One region of the Mesorhizobium kamtschaticum genome, then DNA from elsewhere that is predicted to be linked to it. Evidence: predicted binding sites of a transcription regulator. Region 1 holds the regulator's gene; each other region holds the start of a gene.

Region 1 (9,457 bases):
AAATGAAGGGCTGGCCGATGTGGTATTTGTAGGCCATCGCCGCGATCGTCGGCATCTTGGCGATCAGCCGCATGGAAGCGACCATGCGCTGGTACGGGTCGGAAATGTCGGTGGAGTCGTGATAGAAGGCCGACAGCGCGCCGACCACGCCGCACATCACCGCCATCGGGTGCGCGTCGCGGCGGAAGCCGGTGAAGAAGCGCGACATCTGCTCGTGCACCATTGTGTGGCGCGTCACGCGGTAATCGAAATCGTCCTTCTGCGCCTTGGTCGGCAGTTCGCCATAGAGCAGGAGATAGCAGACTTCGAGGAAGTCGCCGTGTTCGGCCAACTGGTCGATCGGATAGCCACGATGGAGAAGAATACCGGCATCGCCGTCGATGAAGGTGATCTCGGACTCGCAGCTTGCCGTCGAGGTGAAGCCGGGGTCGTAGGTGAAGGCGCCGGTCGTGCTGTAGAGCGAGGCGATGTCGATGACGTCGGGCCCGACCGAGCCGCTTCGCACCTTGAATTCATGGGTCTTGCCGGCGAATTCAAGCGTTGCCGTAGCCTCTTGGTTCGCGCCGCCCACATCCAGTTTTTTCGCAGCTTCGGTCATTGCAAACTCCTTCTTGTTTCCTCATGCCGGCAAAGGCAAATTCTGCAGAGCGACACGTCGAAATCACCGCAATGCGCGTATTCGCCACCGCATTTTAGGAGGTGCGTGCCAGATTGGGCCAGAGCCTAATGTTGCACTGCGAAACGCGCCTTTCAATGCCAATCTTCTTGGGCCAGTTTGCTCCTAATCGATTTGATCCGCTATGCGCGCCAGGCTCTCCTCGCGCCCAAGCACGGCAAGCACGTCGAACACGCCCGGCGAGGTGCTTTTGCCGGTGAGTGCTGCCCGCAAGGGCTGGGCCACGGCGCCAAGCTTATGGCCACCAGCCAACGCATAGTCGCGGATCGCGGCTTCTGCCGCGGCAGCCGTCCAGTCACCTGAAAGCCCGTTCAAAGCTTCGTGAGCGCCACGCAGGATCTTGCGGGCATCATCATTGAGCAGGAGGGCCGCCTTGTCGTCGATCGGCAGAGGGCGCGTGGCAAACAGGAAGGCGGCGCCATCGACGAGCTCGACCAGCGTCTTGGCGCGCTCCTTCAGGCCCGGGAGGGCCGCCAGCAACTGCGCCTTATTCCTGTCATCGAGGCGCGCTGCCATCGCCGGCCCACCTTCGAGATAGGGCAAGGTGGCGATGAAGATGTCGAACAGTTCGGCATCGGCCAAGCGGCGCATATGCGCGCCGTTGATCGCCTCCAGCTTGGCGAAATCGAAGCGGGCCGCGCCCTTGTTGACGTCGCCGATGTCAAACCAGGAGACCATGTCCTTGATCGACATGATCTCGTCGTCGCCGTGGCTCCAGCCGAGACGCGCCAGATAGTTGAGCAGCGCCTCCGGCAGGTAACCCATGGCGCGATAGGCCTCGACGCCGAGCGCACCATGCCGCTTCGACAGCTTGGCGCCGTCGGCGCCATGGATCAGCGGGATGTGCGACATCGACGGCACATCCCAACCCATGGCGTTGTAGATCACGGTCTGGCGGGCGGCATTGGTCAGGTGGTCGTCGCCGCGAATGATGTGCGTGACACCCATGTCATGATCGTCGACGACGACGGCATGCATGTAGGTCGGGTTGCCGTCCGAACGCAGGATGATGAAATCGTCGAGATCCTTGTTGGGGAAGCGCACCTCGCCCTGGACGCGGTCGTGCACGACCGTTTCGCCTTCGGTCGGCGCTTTGACGCGGATGGCGCCCTTGACGCCGGGCGGTGCCTCGGATGGATCGCGATCGCGCCACTGGCCGTTGTAGCGCGGCGGCAGGCCCTTGGCCCGAGCCGCCTCGCGCATGGCCTCCAACTCGGCAGGTGTCTCGTAGCTGTAATAGGCCTTGCCCAGGCGCACGAGTTCCTCGGCGACCTCGCGGTGGCGCGGCGCACGCTCGAACTGCGATATCGCCTCGCCGTCCCAGGAAAGCCCAAGCCAGGTCAGCCCATCCAGAATGGCCTGGGTGGCCGCCTCGTTGAAGCGTTCGCGGTCGGTATCCTCGATGCGCAGCACCATCATGCCGCCGGTGTGCTTGGCGTACAGCCAGTTGAACAGCGCCGTGCGCGCACCACCGATGTGCAGATAGCCGGTGGGCGAGGGGGCAAAACGGGTGACGACCTTGTCGGACATGGAACTCTCGGAAACCATCTGAAGCGGGGTGCGGCTGCACGGACTTTCGCGCGTTGCGCGTTCATGTAGCATAGGGCGTCAGGGGTGCAAGGGGCAGACCCGATGGCTGGACGAGGCCGAGGCTCGGATGAGGGCGAGGACGCTGTTGTCGGCGTCAGCGAACGGTCCCTGTTTGCGACGCCTTTGGCGACCCCACCGCCACCGTCGCCACTTGTGCCGGGCTCCAGTAAGCCAGCGTTGCCGGCGAATGTTCCAGCGCCAATTCCGTCCACCGAAACAGGCAGGATTGTGCGTGTGCGCCGGCAACTGGGCCGGATTTCACTGCCTCGCCTGCGCCACAGCGTGGCGGCCTCAGCAGAGCTGGAGCTTGACCGGGGCATCGCCTTCCTGCTGGTGCCGGTCTGTCTGGCCGCTGGAGCGATCGGCTATTATTCGCTGGCAGTGGAGCCTGATTTTGCAAAGCCTGTCGCGGTCGTCGTGCTGATGGCGATCTGCGCGCTTGTTTCGCGCTCCTGGCCGAAAACCCATCTGGGCTTCATGGCGGCATTGTTGTGCGCGCTGGGCCTGCTTGCCGCCAAGGTCGAGACATGGCGAGTGGGCACCCAGATGCTGGGCTCGGAAATATCGACGCAACTGACCGGCCGCGTGGTCTCACTGGAGCAGATGGAGTTCTGGCCGCATCCGGCTGACTATAGACGTGACGTCGACCGCGCGGCCGAAACTGCGCTATGCGCCGGAAAGGGTCCGGCTTTCGGCGCGCAATATCCCGGCGGAAATGACCGCCGGCTCCCTGGTCACCGGCTACGCCAAATTGTTGCCGCCGACTGGCCCGGTGCGGCCGGACAGCTATGATTTCTCCTTCGACAGCTATTTCGCCGGCATCGGCGGCAGCGGCTTCTTTCTCGGCAATCCGAAGCTTGTCTCCGCCGACGACGGCGAGATGCCGCTCTCGGCCCGGCTTTTCTCCGGGATAGAAAATGCCCGCGAAGACATCGCCGACCATATCCGGGCCACGGTCGGCGGTGCCGAAGGCGAGATCGCGGCAGCGCTGATCGTTGGTGTCCGCGCGGGCATTCCCGACGAAATCAACGAAGCGATGCGGCGCACCGGCATCTATCACATCATCTCGATTTCCGGACTGCATATGGCGCTTGTCGCCGGCACCATCATGGGTCTGCTGCGCGGCGCCTTGGCGCTGTTTCCGGATTTTTCCGCGCGGCGACCGGTGAAGAAATACGCGGCTGCCGCGGCACTTCTCTCGATCGCCGCCTATCTCGTCATTTCCGGCGTCGTCGTTGCCGCCGAGCGCAGCTTCATCATGCTGGCGGTGATGCTGATTGCCGTCCTGTTCGATCGCGCGGCGCTGACCATGCGCAATCTGGCGATCTCGGCGATCGCCGTCATCGTGGTGTCGCCGCACGAAGTCGTCGGCCCGAGCTTCCAGATGTCGTTTGCCGCGACGGCTGCATTGGTCGGCGCCTATGCCGGTTGGGCGGATCACCATGCGGGAAAGGCAAGGCCGCCACCGCCAAAGCGATCCCTGCCGAGCTTTCTCACGCGAAAATTCCTGCTGGCAACGGGCGGCTTGGCCATGACCTCCATCATCGCCGGCTGCGCCACGGCGCTGTTTGCCATCTGGCATTTCCAGCGGGTGTCGCCGCTCAGCCTGTTCGCCAATCTGGCCGTCATGCCGATTGTGTCAGTCGTGATGTTCCTGGCCGTTGCCAGCGCGTTGCTGATGCCGTTCGGATTGGATGCGCCATCCCTTTACCTCATGGGCAAGGGTCTGACGGCGATGATCACGATATCGGCGTGGATATCGGAACGCTCTCCGATCGATGCGGTCGGGCTGATCTCGCAGCAATCGGTCTTGCTGGTGACCGTCGCCCTGGTCATCGCGACGATGGCGACGACATGGCTGCGGCTCGCAGCGCTGCCATTCGCGCTTGCCGGCCTGCTGACGGTGTCGGATACGCGCACGCCCGATGTGCTGATCTCGGAGGACGCGCGGCTGGTCGCGCTGCCGATCGGCGGCGGTGAACTCGCGGTCAGCCGGGCACGTCCGAACGAATTCACCGTCGACAACTGGAAACGCGCGCTGACATCGGAAACCATCGTCGTGCCGGAGATGTTCAGCAAGGCAGACGGGCAATTCGACATTGCCGATGCGGTCAACCTGCCACCGGGAGCACCGTTCTATTGCACGGACGGCGTCTGTCTCGCCCGGCACCCATCCGGCGCGATCATCGCGCATGTCGAAGATCGCAAGGACACATGGAAGGCCTGCGGTTTCGCCGATTTGATCGTCGTCAATGACGCGACGGGCTACGACGCCTGCCTCAATCCGCTGGTTCTCGTCGTCACCAAACGGCAGCTCGCACGCAAGGGCAGTGCTGCCGTCTTCTTCGACCGCCAATCAGCGACCGGTCCGCCAATCGTCAGCTTCGCGGTGGACGGGCCGTATCGGCCCTGGCATGCGCAGCGCAAATACTCACGTGAGGCGAGGGGGCTGTTGCCCTGGCGCAAACCCGAAAAGCCGGCCGCTCCTGCTCAGTAGCGCCGGATCAGCCCGACGAGCTTGCCTTGCACCTTGACCCTGTCGGGGCCGAAGATGCGCGTCTCATAGGCCGGATTGGCGGCTTCAAGCGCGATCGAGGCACCCTTGCGGCGAAACCGCTTCAGCGTCGCTTCCTCTTCATCCACGAGCGCCACGATGATCTCGCCAGGCTGGGCGGTATCGGCGTTGCGGATGATGACGGTGTCGCCATCGAAGATGCCGGCCTCGATCATGGAGTCGCCCTTGACCTCCAGCGCATAGTGCTCGCCACCCATGATCATGTCCGGCGGCACCGAGATCGAATGCGTCTGATGCTGGATGGCATCGATCGGCACACCGGCGGCGATACGCCCCATTACCGGGATCGACACGGCGGAAACCACGTCGTCGTCATTGCCGGCCGCGGGCAAGCGCGACGGCGCCGGCTTGATCTGGCGACCAAGGCCGCCTTGGCCGAGACTGCCCTGGATGACGCTTGGCGAGAATTTCTTTGCCGCGTTGAGGCCGGGCGCTATCGAATCCGGCAGCCGTAGCACTTCCAGCGCGCGCGCCCGGTTGGGCAGCCGGCGGATGAAACCGCGTTCCTCCAGCGCCGTGATCAGGCGATGGATCCCTGACTTGGAGGCGAGATCGAGCGCTTCCTTCATCTCGTCGAAGGAGGGCGGAATGCCGCTTTCCTTTAGCCGTTCATGAATGAACATCAAGAGTTCATGTTGCTTACGCGTCAGCATGGCAGCCCCCAAGGCTTGAACAAAAGGTCTGAACCAGAATCGAAAAACAAACCCAGAACAAACACTATCTGTTCCAGTTGTGTTCTGCAACCGTTTAAAGTTTAGTGAATTTGTTAAGGCGGCTGAAATTATTTGCCGCCTGGGAGCGGGCCGTGTTCGACGCCTGCCTGCCGCCGCAGTGCGCTCGCTGGCTTTGAAATTGTTTTGGTTAATGGCCTGTGGCCTATCCTGTTCCGAGGTCTGGCATCAGTTGCCGACAAGGCTCGATGAGAGGTCTTTCTCCCTTTCACCGATCATTGGCTTGCCGTGAACGAAACGAAGCCAAAATGCCAACTTTACCGAGAAATTGCCATACTGGCGTTGGTCCACGATCCTCGTTGCGCTAGCGCTCGTTTATGCTGCCATCGCCGGCATGGACATAGACATGCAGCGTATAGCCGATGTGGGCGATCATCAGGGTTTTCGCGCGCTTGATGTTACGATCCAGTGCCGCCTCCATGAGCGCGGTGTGATGTTCGATTGTGACCGCCTGGCGCAACGCTTCCACGGCTTCCTCATAACCATGCTGCAGGCCGGCGGCCGCCCGCAGCGTTGGCGCAAGGCCGAGAAAACGGTGATGGCGACGCAATTGATCCGCGATCGTGGAATGGAAGGTCAGCAGCCAGGGCGATGCTGCCGCGCTGAGCAGCGCCGCGTGGAAAGCCTCGTGCTTTTCATCCCATTCGTCGACCACTGCGTCGGATGGATCGTCGACCGCGGTCTTGCAACGCGACAGCCGGTAATGCGCGGCGACGACGGCGTTTTCCCAATCGTGGCCACCTTTCTCGATCGATTCCTGGAGCAGCGGCAATTCGACGACACACCTGGCGCGCGACAGGTCTTCCAATTCGATGCGCGAAACCGGAGCGACGGCAAAGCCGCGATTGCTGATGGAAGTCACCAGGCGCTCCGCCTCCAGTCGCGACAGCGCTTCGCGCAACGGTGTCCAGCCAATGCCATAGCTGTTGCGCAGCGCGCTGAGCTTGAGCGGCGCGCCGGGTCGCAGACGGGTCGTGAGGATATCGCGACGCAGCAGCCTGTAGGCCGCTTCCGTCTTCGAGAGTCCTTCGTCCAGCATCGTTGTCCCATCCTTAGGCTGTCACGTCACGATTATATATGAAAGCCTTCCATGGCGTAAATTATATATAATGTTTGACAGAGTCTGGCCGACTGCCCATGGTCGGCCAGCCGATTTCACCTGACGTGTTCATCTGGGCGCGCCTATGCGCGAAGGACAATCGATCATGAATGCAACGCTCGATCTCGCAGCAGTCGAAGCCATGGATGTGGCGGATCCGCTGCGTGCCATGCGCGACCGGTTCATTCTGCCGGAAGGCGTGATCTATCTCGATGGCAATTCGCTGGGTGCCGCGGCCCCCGCCGTCTTCAACGAGTTGCAGAAGGCCGCGACGCAGGAGTGGGCGCAAGACCTGATCCGTGCCTGGAATACCGCCGGCTGGTTCGACATGCCGGTCGCGCTTGGCGACCAGCTGGGGCGCCTGATCGGAGCGGCGACGGGCCAGACGGTGGTCTGCGATACGACCTCGATCAACATCTACAAGGTGCTGCATGCCGCACTCAACATGCGGCCGGACCGCTCGGTCATCGTCGCCGAGGGTGACAGCTTTCCAACCGATCTCTACATGGCCGAGGGCGTGGCCTCGACGCGGCCGGGCACGGTGCTGCGGCTCGAGGGCGTTGATGCTCCGACCATTGAAGAGCTGATCGACGAGCGCGTCGCCGTCATCCTGGTCAACCACGTCAATTACAAATCCGGGCAACTGCGTGACATGGCCGCGCTGACGCGCAAGGCCCACCAGGCCGGCGCGCTGATCGTTTGGGACCTCTGCCACACGGCCGGTGCGCTTCCGGTCGAGCTCGACAGCGCGAATGCCGATTTCGCCATCGGCTGCACCTACAAATATCTCAATGGCGGGCCGGGCGCGCCGGCCTTCATCTATGCCGCGAAACGCCATCACGACGATGTCCATCAGCCGCTGAGCGGCTGGTGGGGCCATGCGCGGCCGTTCGCCTTCGAACAGGGTTTTGCTGCCGGCGTCGGTATCCGCAGGTTCCTGTGTGGAACCCAGCCGATGTTGTCGATGCGGGCGCTCAAGGGCGCGCTGGATATTTGGGACGATGTCGACATGGCAGAGGTGCGCAGGAAGAGCATCGCGCTCACCGACCTGTTCATCCAGCTCGTCGAAGCCAGGTGTGGCGCCTACGGCCTTGAACTGGAAAGCCCGCGCGACGGCAATGCGCGCGGCAGCCAGGTGTCGTTCCTGCACCCGCATGGCTACCAGGTGATGCGAGCCCTGATCGAGCGCGGCGTGATCGGCGATTTTCGCGCACCCTCGACCATCCGCTTCGGCTTCACGCCGCTTTACGTGGGCTACCGGGACGTCTGGCAGGCGGTCGAGGTGCTGGAGGACATTTTGCGGACCGGCGCGTGGCAGGATGCGCGTTTTGCCGTGAAGACAGCGGTTACCTGAGAAACTAGAGCCGGGTGCGGACCGTCCAGAGTTCCGGAAACAGCACGACCTCGAGCATCTTCTTCAGATAGGACGCGCCCGACGTGCCGCCGGTGCCCCGCTTCAGGCCGATGATGCGCTCGACCGTGGTGACATGGTTGAAGCGCCAGCGGCGGAAATAATCCTCGAAATCGACCAGCTTCTCGGCCAGTTCGTAGAACATCCAGTAGCGCTGCGGATCGCGGTAGACGGTCTGCCAGGCGACCAGGACCTCTTCATTCTCGGTGCGGGTTTCACGCCAGTCCGTGCGCTTGGCATCGGCGCCGATGTCGAATCCGTTGCGCGCCAAAAGCAGCAGCGCTTCATCGTAAAGCGACGGCTCGGCCAGGATCGCCTCCAGCTTGCCGCTGAGGTCCGGCCGGTGCTTGTGCGGCCCGAGCATTGCGAGGTTGCGGTTGCCGGCCATGAATTCGATGGCGCGGTACTGCCAGGACTGGAAGCCAGAGGATTGGCCGAGCGCGTCGCGGAACTCGGTGTATTCGCTTGGTGTCATCGTGCGCAGCACGTCCCAGGCGTTGTTGAGCTGTTCGAAGATGCGGGCGACGCGCGACAGCATCTTGAAGCTCGGCTCAAGCCGGTCGGCACGGATGGAGCGGATCGCGGCGCCAATCTCATGCAAGGCGAGCTTCATCCAGAGCTCCGAGGTCTGGTGCTGGATGATGAACAGCATCTCGTCATGCGCCGACGACAGCGGCGTCTGTGCCTCGAGGACTTTTTCCAAATGCAGATAGTCGCTGTAGGACATGCGCTCCTTGAACGACATCTGTGCGCCTTCGGACGCCGGATCGTAGGGCTCGCTCAATTGATTTTCTCCGTGCGCAGCCGGAAGCGCTGGATCTTGCCGGTCTGGGTCTTGGGCAGGGCGGTGATGAATTTGACCGAGCGCGGATATTTGTAGGGCGCGATCGTTGCCTTGACGTGGTCCTGCAGGCGCTTGATGGTCAGCGCGTCCGGCGCCACGCCCTGCACCAGCACGACATGCGCTTCGACGATCTGGCCACGTTCGCCATCCTCGGCGCCGATGACCGCGCATTCAGCGACATCGGGATGCGACAGCAGTGCTGCCTCGACCTCAGGGCCGGCAATGTTGTAGCCGGCGCTGACGATCATGTCGTCGGAGCGCGCGGCGAAATGGAAGAAACCGTCCTCGTCCTGGGTAAAAGTGTCGCCGGTGAGGTTCCAGCCGTCGCGCACATACTCCTTCTGCCTGTCGTCGGCCATGTAGCGGCAGCCGGTCGGGCCGCGCACCGCCAGCCGTCCGGTCTCGCCACGCGGCACCTCTCGCATCGCGTCGTCGACGATGCGTGCCTCATAGCCGCCCACCGGCTTGCCGGTCGATGCGGGCTTCATGTCGTCAAAGCGGTTGGAGATGAAGATATGCAACATTTCGGTG
Region 2 (9,457 bases), 3.3 Mb from region 1:
GGCTGCAACATCGCGGAATTTCATGGCTGGCATACCGTTTTGGCGCTTGAACTCTCGGCATTCGCGCGTATGTAAGCCTCGCGAATTGACTTCAGGGAAGTGGACTTGGCTATCTATAGGGAAAAAGACATTTTCGAGCGGCGCAATGCCGCGAACGAGGCAAAGAAGGCGCTTCTGGAGCGCTTCAAGTCGAAGCCGGCGGCAGACGATCCTGCAGTCGTGGCGCGACAGGCCGAACGCAAGGCAATCCTCGAGGCCCGCGAGATTCGCGAAGCTGAAAAGGCAAGGCTGAAGCAGGAGAAGCTGGCACGCGAGGCGGTCGAGAAGGCCGAGCGCGAGGCAGCGGCCGAAGCGGCACGCATTGCGGCCGAAGAGACGGCACAGGCCGAAGCGAAGATCAAGGAAGCCGAAGAGAACGAGCGCATCGCCCGTTTGCTGGCCGACGAAGCCGAACGCAAAGCAAAACGCGACGCACGCTATGCGGCGCGCAAGCAGCGCACCGGCAGAACGCCTCCAGGCTTCTCAGCCCGCTAACGCCTTAGCGGCCAAGCTTCGAAATTTGGAATCAGGGTCGCCTTGCAGCGGCCCTGAAGGCGTTTGCGTGAAAGCAAGGCTTTGAGCCTCTCCGAGGCAGGTCATGCCAGCGGCCGCGCCCTCGGGCCAGGTCCGAGGACGGGCGCTTGGACGTAATCAGGCCGCGAACTTCAGCCCCATAATGCCGCAGACAATCAGCGCGATGCAGGCAAGTCGGATCGCGGTTGCGGGCTCGCCGAGCAGCCAGATGCCGAGCAGCGCCGTGCCGACGGTGCCGATGCCGGTCCACACCGCATAGGCGGTGCCCACGGGAAGCGCCTTCAGCGCCAGGCCAAGCAAAGTAAGGCTGACGATCATCGAGGCGACGGTGAGGACCGTCGGCACCAGTTTCGAGAAGCCATCAGTGTATTTGAGGCCGATCGCCCAGCCGATTTCGAACAGGCCGGCGAAAAACAGAAGAATCCATGACATCGGGAACGCTCCATCCAGCATCGGGCCGGAGACGGAATCCGCTCCTCAGATGCCGATCATAGTGGCGGGTCGTCCCGACCGAATTTTCGGGGAAGCGCGGGGTCGTCCCCGCGCCACAAATATAGGATTGTCCAAACGCCCGATCAACCCGGCGGCATTGTCTGACGCCGCCGGTGGGATTTCGCCGCGCCTGACTTACCGAGGCCTACTTTTCCTTGATGCGCATCGCCTTGACCGGCGGCGCCTTCAGGGCGGGAGCGGGTGCCGGCTTCTTCGCATCCTTCTTCGGCTTGCGGGCTTCCTTGCCTGCCTTCATCGCACCTTTAGCCATGATTCGTTCCTCCAGTTGCGGGATGCAGAGTGAAACAAGAGAAACGCTTTGCTGCAAGGGGGCAGCGCGCCTGTCGCGACTGCCGGTCGACGGCTTTCAACCGGTTTCTAATTTGCTCGTAAACCATCCCGGTCCGTGCCATTCTCATCTTCGCACTGCAGCATCGACCCGCGCCTTCGCCGGGTGATCGCTGGGCAGGCCGGTCAGGACAACAATGCGGATCCACATCGGCTGCGAGATGAGTTTCGACTTCCCGCAGGAAACGCCGCTTATCGCGATGCTCAATGTCCACTATTCCCGCGCCTCCGATCTAGAGCGCCCGGATTTTTTGACCTCGAATCCGCCGGTGCCGATCGAGAGCTACCGCGACAGTTTCGGCAATTGGTGCAACCGCTTCGTTGCTCCCCCCGGCCGGTTCACATTCGGCACCGATGCGGTCATCCGCGCGCCCGGCACATTCGAGATGAGCGAGCTGATGGCCTGGCAGCACGAGGTGCGAGACCTGCCGGCCGAAGCGCTGCTGTTCCTGTTGCCCAGCCGGTTTTGCGAGAGCGACCTTTTGGCCAACGAAGCGTGGCGGCTGTTCGGCCATACGCCGCTCGGCATCCCGCGCGTGCAGGCGGTGTGCGATTTCGTCCACAACCACATCGTCTTCAACTACGGCAACGCGCGACCGACGCGCACCGCGGCGGAAGCCTATCGCGAGCAGAGCGGCGTGTGCCGTGACTTCGCGCATCTCGCCGTCACCTTCTGCCGGGCGCTCAACATCCCGACACGCTATTGCACCGGCTACATCAGCGATATCGGCATGCCGAAGCCGTGGTCGAGCATGGATTTCTGCGCCTGGATGGAGGTCTATCTCGGCGGCCGCTGGCACGCTTTCGACCCGCGCAACAACGCACCGCGCATCGGGCGCATCCTGATCGCCTCGGGCCGTGACGCGGCGGATGTACCGCTGACCCATATTTTTGGACCAGGGACACTTGCCGGCTTCAAGGTGTGGACCGACGAGATCGTCGAGTAGAAGGCGTTCCTGCCCATAAGTCTTCAACCGTCTGAACGGCTGGACGGTTCGCGCGTTGTGCTGCCTGTGGAGCTTCGGCGGCAGGGCCGTTACAATGGGCATCCTGAAGGGGACAAGACTGCATGGCCGGGCATGGCGGCTCGAAAACGGTTATCTACGCGGCGCTGGCCGGCAATATGGCCATCGCGCTGACCAAATTCGCCGCCGCCTTCTTCACCGGCAGCTCGGCAATGTTGTCGGAAGGCGTGCACTCGCTGGTCGATACCGGCAATGGCGGCCTGCTGCTCTACGGCATGCACCGTGCCGCGCGCCCGGCCGACCGCACGCATCCGCTCGGCCACGGCCGCGAACTCTATTTCTGGAGCTTCATCGTTGCCCTGCTGGTCTTCGCGCTGGGTGCCGGCGTGTCGTTCTACGAGGGCATCGTCCACATCATGGCGCCGGAGCCGGTCGCCAACGTCAAGGTGAACTATATCGTTCTCGGCCTGTCCTTCCTGTTCGAAGGCACCTCCTGGATGGTGGCGCTGAAGGAATTCCGCCGAGAGAAGGGCAAGCAGGGCTGGCTGCAGGCCGTGCAATCGAGCAAGGACCCGAGCGTCTATACCGTGCTGTTCGAGGACAGCGCGGCGCTTCTTGGCCTGATCGTCGCCTTTGCCGGCATAATGGCGGCGGAGCTGCTGGAGATGCCGGAGCTCGACGGCGCCGCCTCGATCGGTATCGCGCTGATCCTCGGCGCGACGGCGATCTTCCTCGCCCGCGAAAGCAAGGGGCTGCTCATCGGCGAGCCGGCCTCACCCGAGGTGCAGAAAAAGGTGCTGGCGATCGCCCAGCAGGACCCGGCGGTGCAGCGGGCGAACGGCGTGCTGACCGTCCACATGGGGCCGCAGGAGATCGTTGCTGGCTTGAGCATCGAATTCGAGGACCATCTGACGGCGCCGGAGATCGAAGCCTGTGTCGAGCGGATCGAGGCCCGGTTGAAGAAGGAGATGCCCGAGATCACGCGGCTGTTCGTCAAGCCGCAGACCACGGGCACCTGGGAGCAGCGGCGCAAGCTGATCGAAGCCGCGTCCGAGTAGTCCTGGACCAGCACTGCACTGTTGGCCCCACCACCTGGTCCCGCTAAGATCGGTCGGTGGATTTCGGAGGAGCAAGCATGAAGATCGATGGCGGGTGCCATTGCGGCGCCATCACCTATGAGGCGGAGGTCGATCCGGAAAAGACCTCGATCTGCCACTGCACGGACTGTCAGCAACTGACCGGCACGGCCTTTCGCGTCACCGTTCCCGCGCCTGAGGATCACTACCGGATCACCCGGGGAACGCCAAAAATCTATATCAAAACCGTAGCGAGCGGCGCCAAGCGCGTTCAGGCCTTCTGTGCCGACTGCGGTTCGCATCTTTACGCGACGTCGGTCGGCGACGGCCCGAAAATCTATGGGATCAGGGTCGGCACCGCGCGGCAACGCCAGGATTTGACCCCAAGACAACAGAAGTGGCACAGATCGGCTCTGCACTGGCTTCCGGAATTCGAAGGCATGGCGACCGTGGAGGAGCAGTAGCCCCGTTTCTCGGGTCGAAAGCCGCCCAGACACGCAATTATGTGCTAGCCTGGCTCGCCATCAAACGGGCGGGGATAGCCATGTTGGAAACGGACAAATTGTTTGCCGGCTCGATCCCGGAAAACTACGACCGCTATATGGTGCCGTTGATTTTCGAGCCGTTCGCCGCGGACCTTGCACGGCGAGCCGCGTCCTTATCGCCCAGCGCCGTCCTGGAAGTCGCCGCGGGCACCGGGGTCGTCACCCGCACCTTGGCGCCAAAACTATCCCCTGACGCAAGCTATGTCGTGACCGACCTCAACCAGCCGATGCTCGACTACGCCGCTTCGTGTCAAGCGCCCGACAGTCGCATCCAATGGCGCCAGGCCGATGCCATGGCGCTGCCCTTTGAAGACGCGGCCTTCGATCTGGTTTGCTGCCAGTTCGGCGCGATGTTCTTTCCCAGCCGCCCCTCCGCCTACCGCGAGGCAAAGCGGGTGCTGAAGCCCGGCGGACATTTTCTGTTCAACGTATGGGATCGCATCGAAGAGAATGTTTTTGCCGATGATGTGACGAATGCCCTGGCGAGGATTTTTCCGAACGATCCGCCACGCTTTCTGGCCCGCACGCCGCACGGCTACCACGACACGGCATTGATCCGCAGCGACCTTGAGGAGGCAGGTTTCTCCAGCGTGGCGATCGAGACGAGAGCCGAACAAAGCCGGGCACCTTCGCCGCGCATTCCGGCCGTTGCCTATTGCCAGGGAACTGTTCTTCGCACCGAAATCGAGGCCCGGGATCCGGGCAAACTCGACGCTGCAACGGACTATGCAGCAGCCGCGATTGCGGCCAGACATGGCAGCGGGGCGTTTGCCGCCAAAATTCAGGCGCACGTCATCGTGGCCGTGGCCTAGGTGGAATTGCCCGCTAGTCATCGCCTTCGACGACCCGCAGCCTGAGCTGGCCGGTCTTTGAATCGGCAACGCGCGGTCCGGGCTCGAGTTTCGCGGCCGGTGCCCGTGACGGTATCTCCGAGGCGTCGCCTTCGGGCTGCACGCCGAACTCCAGCGCCTCGATCTTCTGGCCGCGCTTGGTCACCTTCGATGTCGAGACGAGGATGTCGTCGATGTCCTTGGCCGACTGGCCGAAATGCACCTGCAGCTTGCGCACGCGCTCGTCGACGCGCGCGACATCCTCCATCAGCCGGATCACCTCGCCCTGGATCAGATGCGCCTGTTCGCGCATGCGGGCATCCTTGAGGATCGCCTGGATGACCTGGATCGACAGCATCAGCAGCGATGGCGAGACGATGACGATGCGGGCACGGTGCGCCTTGTGGACGATCGCCTCGAAATTCTCGTGGATCTCGGCGAACACCGATTCCGACGGCACGAACATGAAGGCGGTGTCCTGCGTCTCGCCCTGGATCAGATATTTCTCGGAGATATCGCGGACATGGATCTCGATGTCGCGGCGAAAGGCCTGCGAGGCGACCTTCTGCAGGTCGGCGCCATCGGCGGCACGGATGGCATTCCAGGCTTCCAGCGGAAATTTGGCGTCAATGGCCAGCGACGGCGCGCCGTTCGGCATCTTCACCAGGCAATCCGGCCGGCTGCCATTCGACAGGGTCGCCTGGAATTCGTATGCGCCCATCGGCAGACCGTCGGCGACGATCGCCTCCATGCGCGACTGGCCGAAAGCGCCGCGCGTCTGCTTGTTGGAGAGGATCGCCTGCAGCTGAACGACCTGGCCGGCGAGCGACTGGATGTTGCCTTGCGCGACATCGATGATCGCCAGCCGCTCCTGCAGTTTGGCCAGGCTCTCATGCGTGGATTTGGTCTGCTCGGTCATGGTCTGGCCGAGCCTGCCGGTCATGGCGTCGAGGCGCTGGCCGATCGACTGCGTCAGTTCCGCCTGGCGCGCCCCGAACACTTCGGCGATGGCGCCCATGCGGCCCTGCATCTCGGCCTGGCTTTGCAATATGCCGGCCATCCGTGCCTCGGCGTCGCGGGCATGGTCGGCGGCTTCCGCGGCAGCGACCGCGCGCGCCTTGGCCGACCGCCACAGCGCGATGACCAGCGCCACGAACAGGCCGAGAAACAGCAAGGCGCCGAAAGCCAGCGCATGGCCAAGCGTAATCGTGGTGGCGCCAAGCCGTGCGACGGGCTCGGAAAGGATGGTGCTCAGATCATTCATGTGGACAGCATAGCCGATTCGGCAGGCTGGCACAGATCAAAACGTGAACGAGGCTCGGGCGCCCCGGTTGACGCTTTTCGCTGGACGTCTTAGGTGGAACGCCATGCCGATCAAGCCGCTCATCATCCTTCCCGATCCCATCCTGCGCCAGCTTTCCAAGCCGGTGGAGCGCGTCGACGCGCCTTTGCGCAAACTGGCCGACGATATGCTGGCGACCATGTATGACGCGCCCGGCATCGGGCTGGCGGCGATCCAGATCGGCGAGCCTGTGCGCATGCTGGTGATCGACCTCGCCAAGGAAGACGAAACGCCGGCGCCGCATGTCTTCATCAACCCCGAGATCCTGGAAAGCGCCGAGGCGCGCTCCGTCTATGAGGAAGGCTGCCTGTCGATCCCCGACTATTACGCCGAGGTCGAACGCCCGGCTTCCGTTCGGGTGAAATATCTCGATCGCGACGGCAAGCTGCAGGAGATGGAGGCCGAAGGCCTGATGGCGACCTGCCTGCAGCATGAGATCGACCATCTCAACGGCGTGCTGTTCATCGACCACATCTCGAAGCTGAAGCGCGACATGGTGGTGAAGAAGTTCAAGAAGCTCGCCAAGGACAAGGCGCCGGGCAAGCTGGTGGGATAGGGGAAAATGCCCCTTCGCGTCATCTTCATGGGCACGCCGGAGTTTTCGGTGCCGACGCTGCGCGCCATTGCCGAGGCCGGACATGAGATTTCAGCCGTCTACACGCAGCCGCCGCGTGCCGCCGGCCGGCGCGGGCTGGAGCTGACGCCGTCGCCGGTGCAGCGCGAGGCGGAGCGGCTTGGCATCGAGGTGCGGACGCCGACCTCCCTCAAGAGCGAGGCCGAGCAGGCCGCTTTCCATGCCCTGCAGGCCGATATCGCCGTGGTCGTCGCCTATGGTTTGCTGCTGCCGAAGGCTGTTCTCGACGCACCCCGGCTTGGCTGCATCAACGGCCATGCATCGCTTTTGCCGCGCTGGCGCGGTGCCGCCCCCATCCAGCGCGCCATCATGGCTGGAGACCTGGAAAGCGGCATGATGGTGATGCGCATGGAAGAGGGTCTGGATACCGGACCGGTGGGATTGCTTGAAAAATGCGCCATCGAACCCGATATGACGGCGGGCGATCTGCATGATCGGTTGATGAGTGTCGGTGCTGCCTTGATGGTGGAAGCGCTGGCGCGGCTGGAAGAGAACACCCTGACATTTACCGCGCAAGCGGCGGAAGGGGTGACTTACGCCAGAAAAATCGATAAATCCGAGACGCGCGTGGACTGGACGCGGCCTGCGGCCGAGGTCCATAACCACCTTCGTGGCCTGTCGCCCTTTCCCGGCGCCTGGTCCGAAATTGACATTGGCGGCCGCATGGAACGGCTGAAACTGCTTCGCTCGACGCTGTCCGAAGGCCTGTCGCTTTCGGACGATTTGGGCGAGTCGGGAGGAATTCTCGATGACCGGCTGACGGTCGCCTGCGGGGCAGGCGCGGTCAGGTTGGTCGAAGTTCAACGTGCGGGCGGAAAGCTCGCCGCCGCGTCGGAATTCCTGCGCGGAGCCAAGATCGTAAAAGGAATGAAGTTCTCATGAGCATGATGTCGATACGCGCGGCGACGCCGCGGGATCGCGAGGCCATTCGCCTCGTCGAAGAACACGCTTTCGGCCAGCAGGCGGAGGCCGGGCTGGTCGACGCACTGGTCACCGGCGGCGATGCCGTCGTCGAACTGGTGGCGGAAGAAGACGGCCAGGTGGTCGGCCACATCCTGTTTTCGCGGCTGTTCGTCAGCAATGGCGGCAAGAGCTTTGCGGCCTTGGCGCTGGCGCCGCTGGCGGTGGAACCTTCGTTCCATGGCAGCGGCATTGGCGGCGCGCTGATCCGCGAGGCGCATATCCGTCTCAGGGATGCCGGCGAGACGCTGGCCGTGGTGCTGGGCGACCCGACCTATTACGGCCGTTTCGGCTACAGCCATGCGCGTGCCGAAAAGTTCGAGAGTGAATACCAAGGCGAGGCGCTGCAGGCGCTGGCCTGGGGCGACGCTCCGGAAGCCGGCAGGCTGGTCTACGCCTCCGCCTTCACCGCACTCGCCGCCTAGGCGAGTGCGTATAGCGCTCCGGCATGCCGCGTTTTCGCCTCGACATCGAATATGACGGCAGCCTGTTTGCCGGCTGGCAGCACCAGGCCGATCAGCCTTCGGTGCAGCAGGCGATCGAGCAGGCCATCGAAAAATTCAGCGGCGAGGCGGTGCGGATGCGCGCCGCCGGCCGCACCGATGCCGGCGTGCATGCGACCGCCCAGGTGGCGCATGTCGACCTCGCCAAGGCATGGCCTGGCGACAAGGTGCGCGATGCCATCAACGCGCATATGCAGGCGGCGGGCGCGCATGTTGCCATCCTGAAGGCGACGGTCGTCCCCGACGATTTCGACGCGCGCTTCTCAGCCACCGGCCGCCACTATCTCTACCGCATCCTCAACCGGCGCGCGCCCGCGGCCCTGGACAAGGGCAAGGTGTGGTGGGTGCCCAAGCGGCTCGACGCCGGCGCCATGCATGAGGCGGCGAAAATACTGCTTGGCCGGCATGACTTCACCACCTTCCGCTCCACCCAGTGCCAGGCCAACAGCCCGATCCGGACGCTGGAGCGGCTCGATGTGAGCCGGACGGGCGACGTGATCGAAGTGAGGGCTTCGGCGCGCTCCTTCCTGCACAACCAGGTGCGCTCCATGGTCGGCTCGCTCAAGCGCGTCGGCGATGGCGGCTGGACCGAGGCCGACCTCAAGGCGGCGCTCGAGGCGCGCGACCGCGCCGCCTGCGGCCAGGTGGCGCCGCCCGACGGGCTTTTTCTCATTGGCGTCGATTATCCCTGAATAGAGACGAAGGCTCTATTCGGAATAGAGCCGGAAGATCCTATCCAGGGACGAGTCCGGAAAGGCTCTGAGCCCCGATATCGTCGGGGACGGTGATGCCAAGCAGCATCTGCAACCCGAACAGCACCAACAACGAAGCGATGAACATGCCGGCGAAAACGGCGGTGCCGACTGCCGCGCCCTTGCCGATCGTGGCGTTGGTCATGCGCCAGGTCAGCACCATCGACAGGGCAAACAGCAGCAGCGACACGAGGCTCGAGACCTGGCTCGCCGAGGACAGGAAAAGCCGGATCAGCGCCGAGGGCAGCATCAGCCAGGCGGTGATGGCCGAGGCCCAGTTGCTGGCGACGACATAGTGGACGAAGCGCCCGCCAATGCCCGCGCGCGGCGCGACCAGGGCGAGCGCGATCAGCGGCAGCACCCAGGAGCCGATATCGACCGTCGCCAGGCGCATCAGCATGCTGAAGCGGCCGGCGAAGGCATCGGGGTCGCCGATC
Region 3 (9,457 bases), 440 kb from region 1:
AAGGCAAATGGACCCTGGCTGCTCGGCGACCAGCTGACGCTGGCCGACCTGCACGCCGCACCGGTCATTGCCTATTTCGTCAAGGTCAGCGAGGGTCAAGACCTGTTGGCGCGGTTCGCGGATATCCAGGACTGGTATGCGCGGGTTGCGGCTCGGCGGAGCTTCGTGCGGACTGAAAAAGTCGGCTGATAAGTATTGAGACGTCCGCGGGACAGCGCCCCCTCTGTCCTGCCGGACATCTCCCCCACGAGTGGGGAGATTGGCAGCGTCTGGTAAGGCGCCTATCCCGGCGCGGTTGTATTTCCACGTGGGAGGATTGGCGAAAGCCGATGCGACGTCCGATCTCCCCCCAAGCGGGGGAGTTGTCCGGCAGGACAGAGGGGGGCGCTGTCCCTCCAACCGTTGCTATAGATTCAGTCCACTCGCCTACGCCGCTTCGAGTGCCGCCTTCACAGCCGCAATCGCGTCGTTGGCCTTCGACGCATCCGGACCGCCGGCCTGCGCCATATCAGGCCGGCCGCCACCGCCCTGCCCGCCGAGTGCCGCGGAGGCCACGCGCACCAGATCGACGGCGCTGAAGCGGCTTAGCAGATCGTCGGTGACGGCGACCACGACGCTCGCCTTGTTGTCTTCGCCAGCGCCGACGAAGACGACGACGCCGGAACCCAGCGAGGTCTTGCCGGCGTCAGCGAGCGGCTTCAGGTCCTTCGGCGAGACGCCGGAGACCGCCTTGCCGAGGAAGCCGACGCCCGCGACCGTCTCGTTCTCCGAGGGAGCACCTGCCGCGGCACCGCCGCCCAGCGCCAGCTTTTTGCGCGCTTCCGTCAGCTCCTTCTCGAGCTTCTTGCGCTCGTCGAGCAAAGCCTCGACACGCGCCGGCACGTCGGCGGGCGAAATCTTCAGCACCGCTGCCGCCGCCTTCAGGCGCCTGTCCTGCTCGTCGAGATGTTTGCGCGCGGCTTCACCGGTCAGCGCCTCGATGCGGCGCACGCCGGCGGCGACAGCGCTGTCGGAGACAACGCGGACCAGACCGATATCGCCGGTCGCCCTGACATGGGTGCCGCCGCAGAGCTCGACCGAATAGGGCCGGTTGGCCTTGGCGCCGTGCAGCCCCGTACCCATCGACACAACGCGCACCTCGTCGCCGTACTTCTCGCCGAACAGCGCCATGGCGCCCTCGGCGATGGCATCGTCGACCGACATCAGGCGGGTGGTCACCGGGCTGTTCTGCACGACGATCTCGTTGGCCATGCGCTCGACCTCTTCGAGCTCCTCGGCCGAGATCGGCTTGTTGTGTGAGATGTCGAAAACGCAGGCGCTCGGGCGCGACCAGCGAGCCCTTCTGCGCGACATGGGTGCCCAGCACCTCGCGCAGCGCCTCGTGGATCAGATGCGTCGCGGAGTGGTTGGCACGCAGCCTGGTGCGGCGCGCATGGTTGACCTTGAGCTCAACGGCCGCGCCCGTCTTGACGGTGCCGCTTGCCACCTTGCCCAGATGCACGAACAGCCCGTCGGCTTTCTTCTGCGTGTCGGATATCTCGATCGAGAATCCTTCGCCGGAGATGACGCCGGTGTCACCCATCTGGCCGCCGGACTCGCCATAGAACGGCGTCTGGTTGACGACCACAGCAACGGCGTCGCCCTTGCCGGCGCTGTCGACGGTCTTGCCGTCCTTGACCAGCGCCTCGATGAGGCCTTCCGCAGCTTCAGTCTCGTAACCGAGGAATTCGGTGGCGCCGGTCTTTTCACGCACGGAGAACCACACCGTCTCGGTCGCGGCCTCGCCGGACCCGGTCCAATGCTTGCGCGCCTCGACCTTCTGCTGCTCCATCGCATTGGTGAAGCCGGCAAGATCGACCGAGATGCTGCGCTGGCGCAGCGCGTCTTGCGTCAGGTCGAGCGGGAAACCGTAGGTGTCGTAAAGCTTGAAGGCCGTCTCGCCGTCCAGCATGTCGCCGGCGTGCAATGTTTCCGTCGCCTCGGAGAGCAGGCCGAGGCCGCGCACCAGGGTCTTGCGGAAGCGTGTCTCCTCGAGCTTCAGCGTCTCGGTGATCAGCTGTTCGCCGCGCAGCAGTTCGGGATAGGCCTGGCCCATCTCGCGCACCAGCGCCGGCACCAGCTTCCACATCAGCGGCTCGTTCGCACCGAGCAACTGCGCGTGGCGCATAGCACGGCGCATGATGCGGCGCAGCACATAGCCGCGGCCTTCGTTCGACGGCAAAACACCGTCGGCGACCAGGAAGGAGGACGAGCGCAGGTGATCGGCAATGACGCGGTAGGACGCCACCGTTTCCGCATCGGGAGCGCGCCCAAGCGCGGAGGACGCCGCATCGATCAGGTGCCGGAACAGGTCGGTCTCGAAGACGCTTTCCACCCCTTGCAGGATGGACGCCATGCGCTCCAGGCCCATGCCGGTGTCGATCGACGGACGCGGCAGGTCGACGCGCTCCTCCTTCGTCACCTGTTCATATTGCATGAACACCAGGTTCCAGAATTCGAGGAAGCGATCGCCGTCCTCCTCGGGGCTGCCGGGAGGGCCGCCCCAGATGTGCTCGCCACGATCGATGAAGATCTCCGAGCACGGCCCGCAAGGACCGGTGTCGCCCATCGCCCAGAAATTGTCCGAGGTCGGGATGCGGATGATGCGATCGTCGGAGAAGCCGGCGATCTTCTTCCAGAAGCCGGCCGCCTCGTCATCCGTGTGGTAGACTGTGACCAGCAGCTTGTCCTTGTTCAGCCCGAACTCCTTGGTGATCAGGTTCCAGGCAAGCTCGATGGCACGCTCCTTGAAATAGTCGCCAAAGGAGAAATTGCCGAGCATCTCGAAGAAGGTCAGGTGACGCGCGGTGTAGCCGACATTGTCGAGGTCGTTGTGCTTGCCGCCGGCGCGGACGCTCTTCTGGGCGGTGGTGGCACGCGAATAGGACCGCTTCTCCAGCCCGGTGAAGACGTTCTTGAACTGCACCATGCCGGCATTGGTGAACATCAAGGTCGGATCGTTGCGCGGCACGAGCGGGCTCGAGGCCACGACCTCGTGGCCCTCCTTGCGGAAATAGTCGAGAAAGGTCGACCGGATCTCGTTCACGCCACTCATGACTGCTGCCTTTTCGCGAAAACCGCCGGCGCGGCCGGCGGAAACTGGTCTCTGCTTTGCAGAAATAGATTTGGCCTTTTAGCGGGCACGCCCCAGCCTGTCCAGAAACACGGAATTGGGCCAATCTAATGCATGTCGCCCAAAAGTGACTTCGGTTTTGGGAGAACGACATGCATAAAAACAAAGACCTGAAGCGCGTCGCATGAATCCGTTTCGACGCGACGCGCTTTGGGAGCTTGCCAGCCATTCGCGCTAGCCAAAAACGAAAACCGCCGGCGCGAAGGCCGGCGGTTTTGGACGCGGTACTAAAGAACTCGATTACTTAAGCCTCAGATCATAGACCGGGATTATGGCCGAACTCCGGCAATCGCCTTACATCGCGCCGGCTTCGTCCTCAAAACCGTCGTCGCCGTTGCCCTCAGAGCCACCATTCTCGAGGAACTTTTCGGCGATCAGCCCGGCATTCTGCCTCAGCGCCAATTCGATCTCGCGCGCGGTATCGGGATTGTCGCGCAGGAACAGTTTTGCATTTTCGCGGCCCTGGCCGAGACGCTGCGAATTGTAAGAGAACCAGGCGCCCGACTTCTCGACCACACCGGCCTTGACGCCGAGATCGACCAGTTCGCCGGTCTTGGACACGCCCTCGCCATACATGATGTCGAACTCGACCACCTTGAAGGGCGGCGCCAGCTTGTTCTTGACCACCTTGACGCGGGTCTGGTTGCCGACGACCTCGTCGCGGTCCTTGACCGAGCCGATGCGGCGGATGTCGAGGCGAACCGAAGCGTAGAATTTCAGCGCATTGCCGCCGGTGGTGGTTTCGGGCGAGCCGAACATGACGCCGATCTTCATGCGGATCTGGTTGATGAAGATGACCATGGTGTTGGAGCGCGAGATCGAGGCGGTCAGCTTGCGCAGCGCCTGGCTCATCAAACGAGCTTGAAGACCCGGCAGCGAATCGCCCATCTCGCCCTCGATTTCGGCGCGCGGCGTCAGTGCGGCGACCGAATCGACCACCAGCACGTCGATGGCGCCGGAGCGCACCAGCGTGTCGCAGATTTCCAGTGCCTGCTCGCCGGTGTCGGGCTGCGAGATCAGCAGGTTTTCAAGGTCGACGCCAAGCTTGCGGGCATAGACCGGATCGAGCGCATGTTCGGCGTCGACGAAGGCGCAAATGCCGCCTTTCTTCTGCGCTTCGGCCACGGTGTGCAGCGCCAGCGTCGTCTTGCCCGAGCTTTCCGGCCCGTAGATCTCGATGATGCGGCCGCGCGGCAGGCCACCGACGCCAAGCGCAATGTCGAGGCCGAGCGAGCCGGTCGGCACCGTTTCGATCTCGACGACCTGCTCGTTCGCGCCGAGCCGCATGATCGAGCCCTTGCCGAAAGCCCGCTCGATTTGCGACAGCGCCGCATCCAGAGCCTTTGATTTGTCCACTGCCTTATCCTCTACAAGCCGCAAAGAATTCTGAGCCATGATACATCACCCCTTGGTCGTCAATGAAGGCCGGACAATCCGTAATCCCTGCCATTTTGTACCTTTTTTGTTCTCATTTGGCAAGAGGCAACAACCATTTGAAAAACAAGCAATATCCCGATTTGTTCTTTTTTCGTCCCAGAAACGTAAGCAGCAACGCATTCGCATTAGGCCAGCAGGCCCCGTTGTCTCGGTGTGCCGAATCGCTGCCTCGCATGCGAAACTGCAGTTGCAGCCTAGCGCTTGCGCGGCAAGAATAACAAAGGGCATATCGCCGGCATGGTGAAATCCGTAAAGATTCTGGCCGTGGGCGGCGCTCATATCGACCGGCGTGGCCAGGTGTCCGGCGCTTATGTGCCGGCCGCGTCCAATCCCGGCACGATGCGCGAGGATGTCGGCGGCGGCGTCTTCAACGCGCTGCGCAGCACGGTGCGGCGCGGCGCCTCCGCTTCACTGCTTTCGATGCGGGGCGGCGATGCGGCAGGCGATGCCGTTTCACGCGCCATAGCGGAAGCAGGCATCGCCGATCTGTCAGCCGTGTTCCTCGACCGCACGACGCCGAGCTATACGGCGTTGATCGACCGCGAGGGCGAGCTGATCGTCGGCTTCGCCGATATGGCGCTATACGATTTGGCGTTCCCCAAGCAGATGAGGCGCTCCAAGGTGCGCGAGGCGATCAGTGCCGCCGATGCCGTCCTATGCGACGCCAATCTGCCGTCGGCAGCGTTGGAGCGGCTGGTTGCGCTTGCCGCCGGCAAACCTGTATTCGCGATTGCCATTTCGCCGGCCAAGGTGATCCGGCTGATACCGGTGCTCGGCGCGTTGGCTCAGCTGTTCATGAACCGGCGAGAAGCCATCGCGCTGGCCGGCGTCCATGCGGATGCCGCCGAGCGAGATCTCATCGACGGATTGCGATGCAGCGGCCTCACCAGCGGCGTCGTGACGGCAGGCGGCGCACCGGTGCTGGGTTTCGACGAAGCAGGCGCCTTCTCGATCCTGCCGCCGCCGCCGAGAAGGGTTGCCGATGTCACCGGTGCCGGCGACGCACTGGCGGGTGCAACGATCGCGGCCTTGCTGCGCGGCATCCCTTTGCGCCAGGCCTTGCGCGACGGCGTCGCGGCGGCGACGCTGGCCATCGAAAGCGCCGACGCCGTTCCCGATTTCACCGCCGCAAGCTTCAGTGAAGCGCTGGCCCTTGTGCCGGAGGCGCAGGAAGTGGCATGAGACCGGCAAATTCATAGCGCCTGAGTGAAGCTGCGTATCCAGACCGATGCGCCGCACTCCGGTTGGAGATGCAGATGACCCCAGAGACCGCCCGCCCCTTCATCGACATCCACGCGCCGGTGGCGCAGGCGCTGGCTGCCGGACGGCCGGTGGTGGCGCTGGAAAGCACCATCATCACCCACGGCATGCCCTATCCCGACAATGGCGCCATGGCGGCGAATGTCGAGAAGATCATCAGCGACGGCGGCGCCGTACCGGCGACGATCGCCGTGGTTGGCGGCCGCATCAAGATCGGCCTTTCCGACGGCGAGCGCGAATCGCTGGCCATGACGGGTGACGCCATGAAGCTGTCGCGCGCCGACCTCGGCTTCGCCGTCGCGCAAGGGCGTACCGGCGGCACCACAGTCGCCGCCACGATGATCGCAGCGCACATGGTCGGGATAAAGTGTTCGCCACCGGCGGCATAGGCGGCGTCCACAAGGGGGCGGAAAAGAGTTTTGATATCTCCGCCGACCTCGACGAGCTGGCGCGCACGCCGGTCATCGTCGTCTCGGCCGGCGCCAAGGCCATCCTTGATATCGAAAAGACGCTCGAGGTGCTGGAAACGCGCGGCGTGCCCGTGGTCGGCCATGGCTGCGAGACGATGCCGGCCTTCTGGTCGCGGCAGTCGCCCTTCCGCGCGCCACTGACTCTGCACACGCCAGAAGAGATCGCGCATTTCTACCGGACTCGGGCTGCGCTGGGGCTTGGCGGCGGCATGCTGATCGCCAATCCGGTGCCCGAGAACCACGAAATACCGGCCGAAGAGATGGCCGGCTACATCGAGGCGGCGCAGAAAGCTGCCGAGGCGCTCAATGTGACCGGCAAGGCGGTGACGCCGTTTCTGCTGGGAAAAATCCTGGAACTGACCGGCGGCCGGAGCCTGAAGACCAACATTGCGCTGGTCGAAAACAATGCGCGGCTGGCAGCCGAGATAGCGAAGGCGCTTTAGTTCACTTCCCAGCCCTTCGCCCTGCCTCATAGGCGCGGCGTGCCCAGACCGTCATCTCGTCGGGATCGTCAAAAGCGCTGTCTGGAATGCTCCAATAGGGCATGGCGACCAGCTTGCCGTGGCGTGAGCCGGTATAGGTCCACTGCCGGCAGCCGGCGGTCTCGAAATCCGGCGCGCTTTGTTCGTCGGCCTTCAGCAGCAATTCGCCGCGCAGCACGATGGCGACGATGACGCCGTCGAAATAGATGCCCTTGCCGCCGAACAGTCTGCGGATGCTGACCGGGCCCAGCCCCGCGAACAGTTCGGCGATGCGTTCATTGTCCATGCCGCGATCATGTCACCGGCATTTGACATTGTCATCGCGCAACCAAAATCATGCTGACAGGTTGAGACCATTCCGTCGGAGTTTTTTGCCATGCCGCTTCTGCTCAAGGGATCCTGCCGCTGCAACGCCGTGCGTTTCGAGGTGGAAAGCCACACGCCCGTGCCGTTCATGCTGTGCTACTGCGAGATCTGCCGCAAGCAGCAGGGCGGCGGCGGTTTCGCCATCAATCTCGGCGCCGACTACGAGACGCTGAACATCAGGGGCAAGAGAAGCCTTGGCGTCTACCGCGCCGAGATAGAGGACGACGAGCACCCCCATTGCGAAGTCTCGACCGGCGAGCGCAATTTCTGCCGCAAATGCGGATCGGCGCTCTGGCTCTACGACCCGACCTGGCCGGAGCTGGTGCATCCCTTCGCCTCGGCGATCGACAGCGACCTGCCGAAACCACCGGAAAAGGTGCATCTGATGCTGAAATACAAGGCGAACTGGGTCGAGCCCGATATTGGCAAGGGCGACAAGGCGTTCGATGTTTATCCCGAAGAATCGATCGCCGACTGGCACAAGCGGACGGGGATGTGGGTGGAGTAGCAGGCCGGCAGGCAGATGACCGGTAGCGCAGACATTTGAGAGGTTGGCGCTGCCCCTCATCCGGCCCTTCGGGCGTTCGTCATTCGAAAAGCCAAGCAATTGGCTTTTCGCCCGCTGCGCGGGCCATTCCTCACCTCCCCGTAAACGGGGCGAAGGAAAGGCTCAGGCGGCCACCTCAGTCTTCACCGTTCGCCAAAGCCGCGAGCGCCTCACCGCTCAGCCGAAAGAAAAACCTTCTCCGGCTGCCTCGTACCGCCAAGGCCGTCATAGAACGTCAGCAGCCGCTCATTTTCACCGTCGGCTGTCCAGTCCACACGTCCATGTCCGCGCTGCTGGGCGATCCGCGCCAGTGCCTGCATCAGCAGGCGTCCGGCACCACTGCCGCGATAGGCCGCCGAGACAAACAGTTCTTTCAGGAAAAATCCGGTTCGCAAACCGGGTCCGGGATAGATCGTCGAGCAGATGGCAAAACCGATGATCCTGTCCGTTTCAGCGACCAGGATCTCAACGCCCGGCGGCAGACCGGCAAGATCGGCAAGGATGGCCTCGGGCGGCGGGCACGGCACCCGATAGTGCCGCTGCATCTCTTCGAAAAGATGCGCCAACGCGGCATTGTCGACGCCGACATGCGGCCGGATTGATATCGCGTCGGTCACGTGTTCGACGGCCATCCGGTCACGGGCTCGGTGTGGATTTGGAAATTCGGCCTGGGCTCAGGCCGAAGCGCGTGCCTCTGCCAGCGCCTTGAGGTCGGCCGGCTTCAGTTCGACGGATTCGCCACAGCCGCAGGCCGAACTCTGGTTCGGGTTGTGGAAGGTGAAGCCGGTGCGCAGCGTCGTCTGCTCGAAATCCATCTCGGTGCCGAACAGGAAAAGGGCAGCCTCCGGCGCGACATAGACGTGGGCGCCGTCGCGCTCGATGTGATCGTCCTTGGTGTTGGGCTCGGTCACCAGATCGACCGTATATTCCATGCCGGCGCAGCCGCCCTTCTTGATGCCGAGGCGAATGCCATGCGCGCTGTCGCGGGTGGCAACGATCTCGCGCACCCGATCGGCGGCCTTTTCGGTCATCGTGATGACGGCGAAGCGTCCCATTCTTTTTCCTTCTCCATTCCATGCAGGTTCAAGGCCTGCCGAATGATTCCTCACCTAAAATGGTGAAGTTTTACCCTTGGCGCAAGTGTACCAGGCTCGACGCTAGTACCAGCCCACCGCCACCTGAGCCTCTTCCGACATGCGGTCGGCCGACCAGGGCGGATCGAAGGTCATGTTGACCTCGACGCCGGAGACGCCTTCGACGGCGCCGACAGCGTTTTCGACCCAGCCGGGCATTTCGCCGGCCACCGGGCAGCCCGGGGCGGTCAGCGTCATGTCGATCTTGACCGAGCGGTTGTCCTCGATGTCAATCTTGTAGATGAGGCCGAGCTCGTAGATATCGGCGGGGATTTCCGGGTCATAGACCGTCTTCAGCGCCGAGACGATGTCGTCGGTCAGCCGCGCCAGTTCGTCGGCGGGAATGGCCGAAGCGGAAACCCGTGGGTTGATCGCCGTTTCCGGCGCGGCCTCGGTGGTGTTGCTAGCGTCATCCATGATCGTCACCCGAAGAACTTGCGCGCTTTTTCGAGCGCCTCGGCCAAAGCGTCGACTTCGGCCCTGGTATTATACATGCCGAACGATGCCCTGCATGTGGAGGTTACGCCAAAGCGTTTCAACAGCGGCTGAGCGCAATGAGTGCCGGCGCGGACCGCCACGCCCTGCCTGTC

Evidence for each region. Region 1 encodes LexA, which represses DNA repair genes until DNA is damaged. Its sites were predicted from a motif close to TGTTCNNNNTGTGTTCNG; they were not measured.
Region 2: the regulator LexA is predicted to act here: its motif matches at 6,126-6,143, upstream of AC0V7N_RS03890 (DNA recombination protein RmuC).
Region 3: the regulator LexA is predicted to act here: its motif matches at 4,625-4,642, upstream of recA (recombinase RecA).

The regions. Positions count from the first base shown of each region.
Region 1 covers NZ_CM149691.1:4,764,941-4,774,397, forward strand. Annotated here, with positions in the region: gene gltA (citrate synthase) at 1-598, opposite strand, end outside; gene gltX (glutamate--tRNA ligase) at 782-2,206, opposite strand; partial or broken gene AC0V7N_RS23555 (ComEC/Rec2 family competence protein) at 2,309-4,763, shown strand; gene lexA (transcriptional repressor LexA) at 4,757-5,494, opposite strand; gene AC0V7N_RS23565 (GntR family transcriptional regulator) at 5,877-6,611, opposite strand; gene kynU (kynureninase) at 6,778-8,025, shown strand; gene kynA (tryptophan 2,3-dioxygenase) at 8,030-8,866, opposite strand; partial or broken gene AC0V7N_RS23580 (AMP-binding protein) at 8,863-9,457, opposite strand, start outside.
Region 2 covers NZ_CM149691.1:816,271-825,727, forward strand. Annotated here, with positions in the region: gene AC0V7N_RS03855 (DUF6481 family protein) at 106-534, shown strand; gene sugE (quaternary ammonium compound efflux SMR transporter SugE) at 691-1,005, opposite strand; gene AC0V7N_RS03865 (hypothetical protein) at 1,211-1,336, opposite strand; gene AC0V7N_RS03870 (transglutaminase-like domain-containing protein) at 1,551-2,360, shown strand; gene AC0V7N_RS03875 (cation diffusion facilitator family transporter) at 2,483-3,436, shown strand; gene AC0V7N_RS03880 (GFA family protein) at 3,514-3,918, shown strand; gene AC0V7N_RS03885 (class I SAM-dependent methyltransferase) at 3,999-4,811, shown strand; gene AC0V7N_RS03890 (DNA recombination protein RmuC) at 4,825-6,093, opposite strand; gene def (peptide deformylase) at 6,197-6,727, shown strand; gene fmt (methionyl-tRNA formyltransferase) at 6,734-7,687, shown strand; gene AC0V7N_RS03905 (GNAT family N-acetyltransferase) at 7,684-8,190, shown strand; gene truA (tRNA pseudouridine(38-40) synthase TruA) at 8,214-8,960, shown strand; gene AC0V7N_RS03915 (transporter) at 9,001-9,457, opposite strand, start outside.
Region 3 covers NZ_CM149691.1:5,200,796-5,210,252, forward strand. Annotated here, with positions in the region: gene AC0V7N_RS25925 (glutathione S-transferase family protein) at 1-189, shown strand, start outside; partial or broken gene alaS (alanine--tRNA ligase) at 427-3,094, opposite strand; gene recA (recombinase RecA) at 3,467-4,567, opposite strand; gene AC0V7N_RS25940 (carbohydrate kinase family protein) at 4,847-5,791, shown strand; partial or broken gene AC0V7N_RS25945 (pseudouridine-5'-phosphate glycosidase) at 5,866-6,782, shown strand; gene AC0V7N_RS25950 (TfoX/Sxy family protein) at 6,784-7,107, opposite strand; gene AC0V7N_RS25955 (GFA family protein) at 7,198-7,695, shown strand; gene AC0V7N_RS25960 (GNAT family N-acetyltransferase) at 7,905-8,366, opposite strand; gene sufA (Fe-S cluster assembly scaffold SufA) at 8,409-8,789, opposite strand; gene AC0V7N_RS25970 (SUF system Fe-S cluster assembly protein) at 8,892-9,284, opposite strand; gene AC0V7N_RS25975 (cysteine desulfurase) at 9,290-9,457, opposite strand, start outside.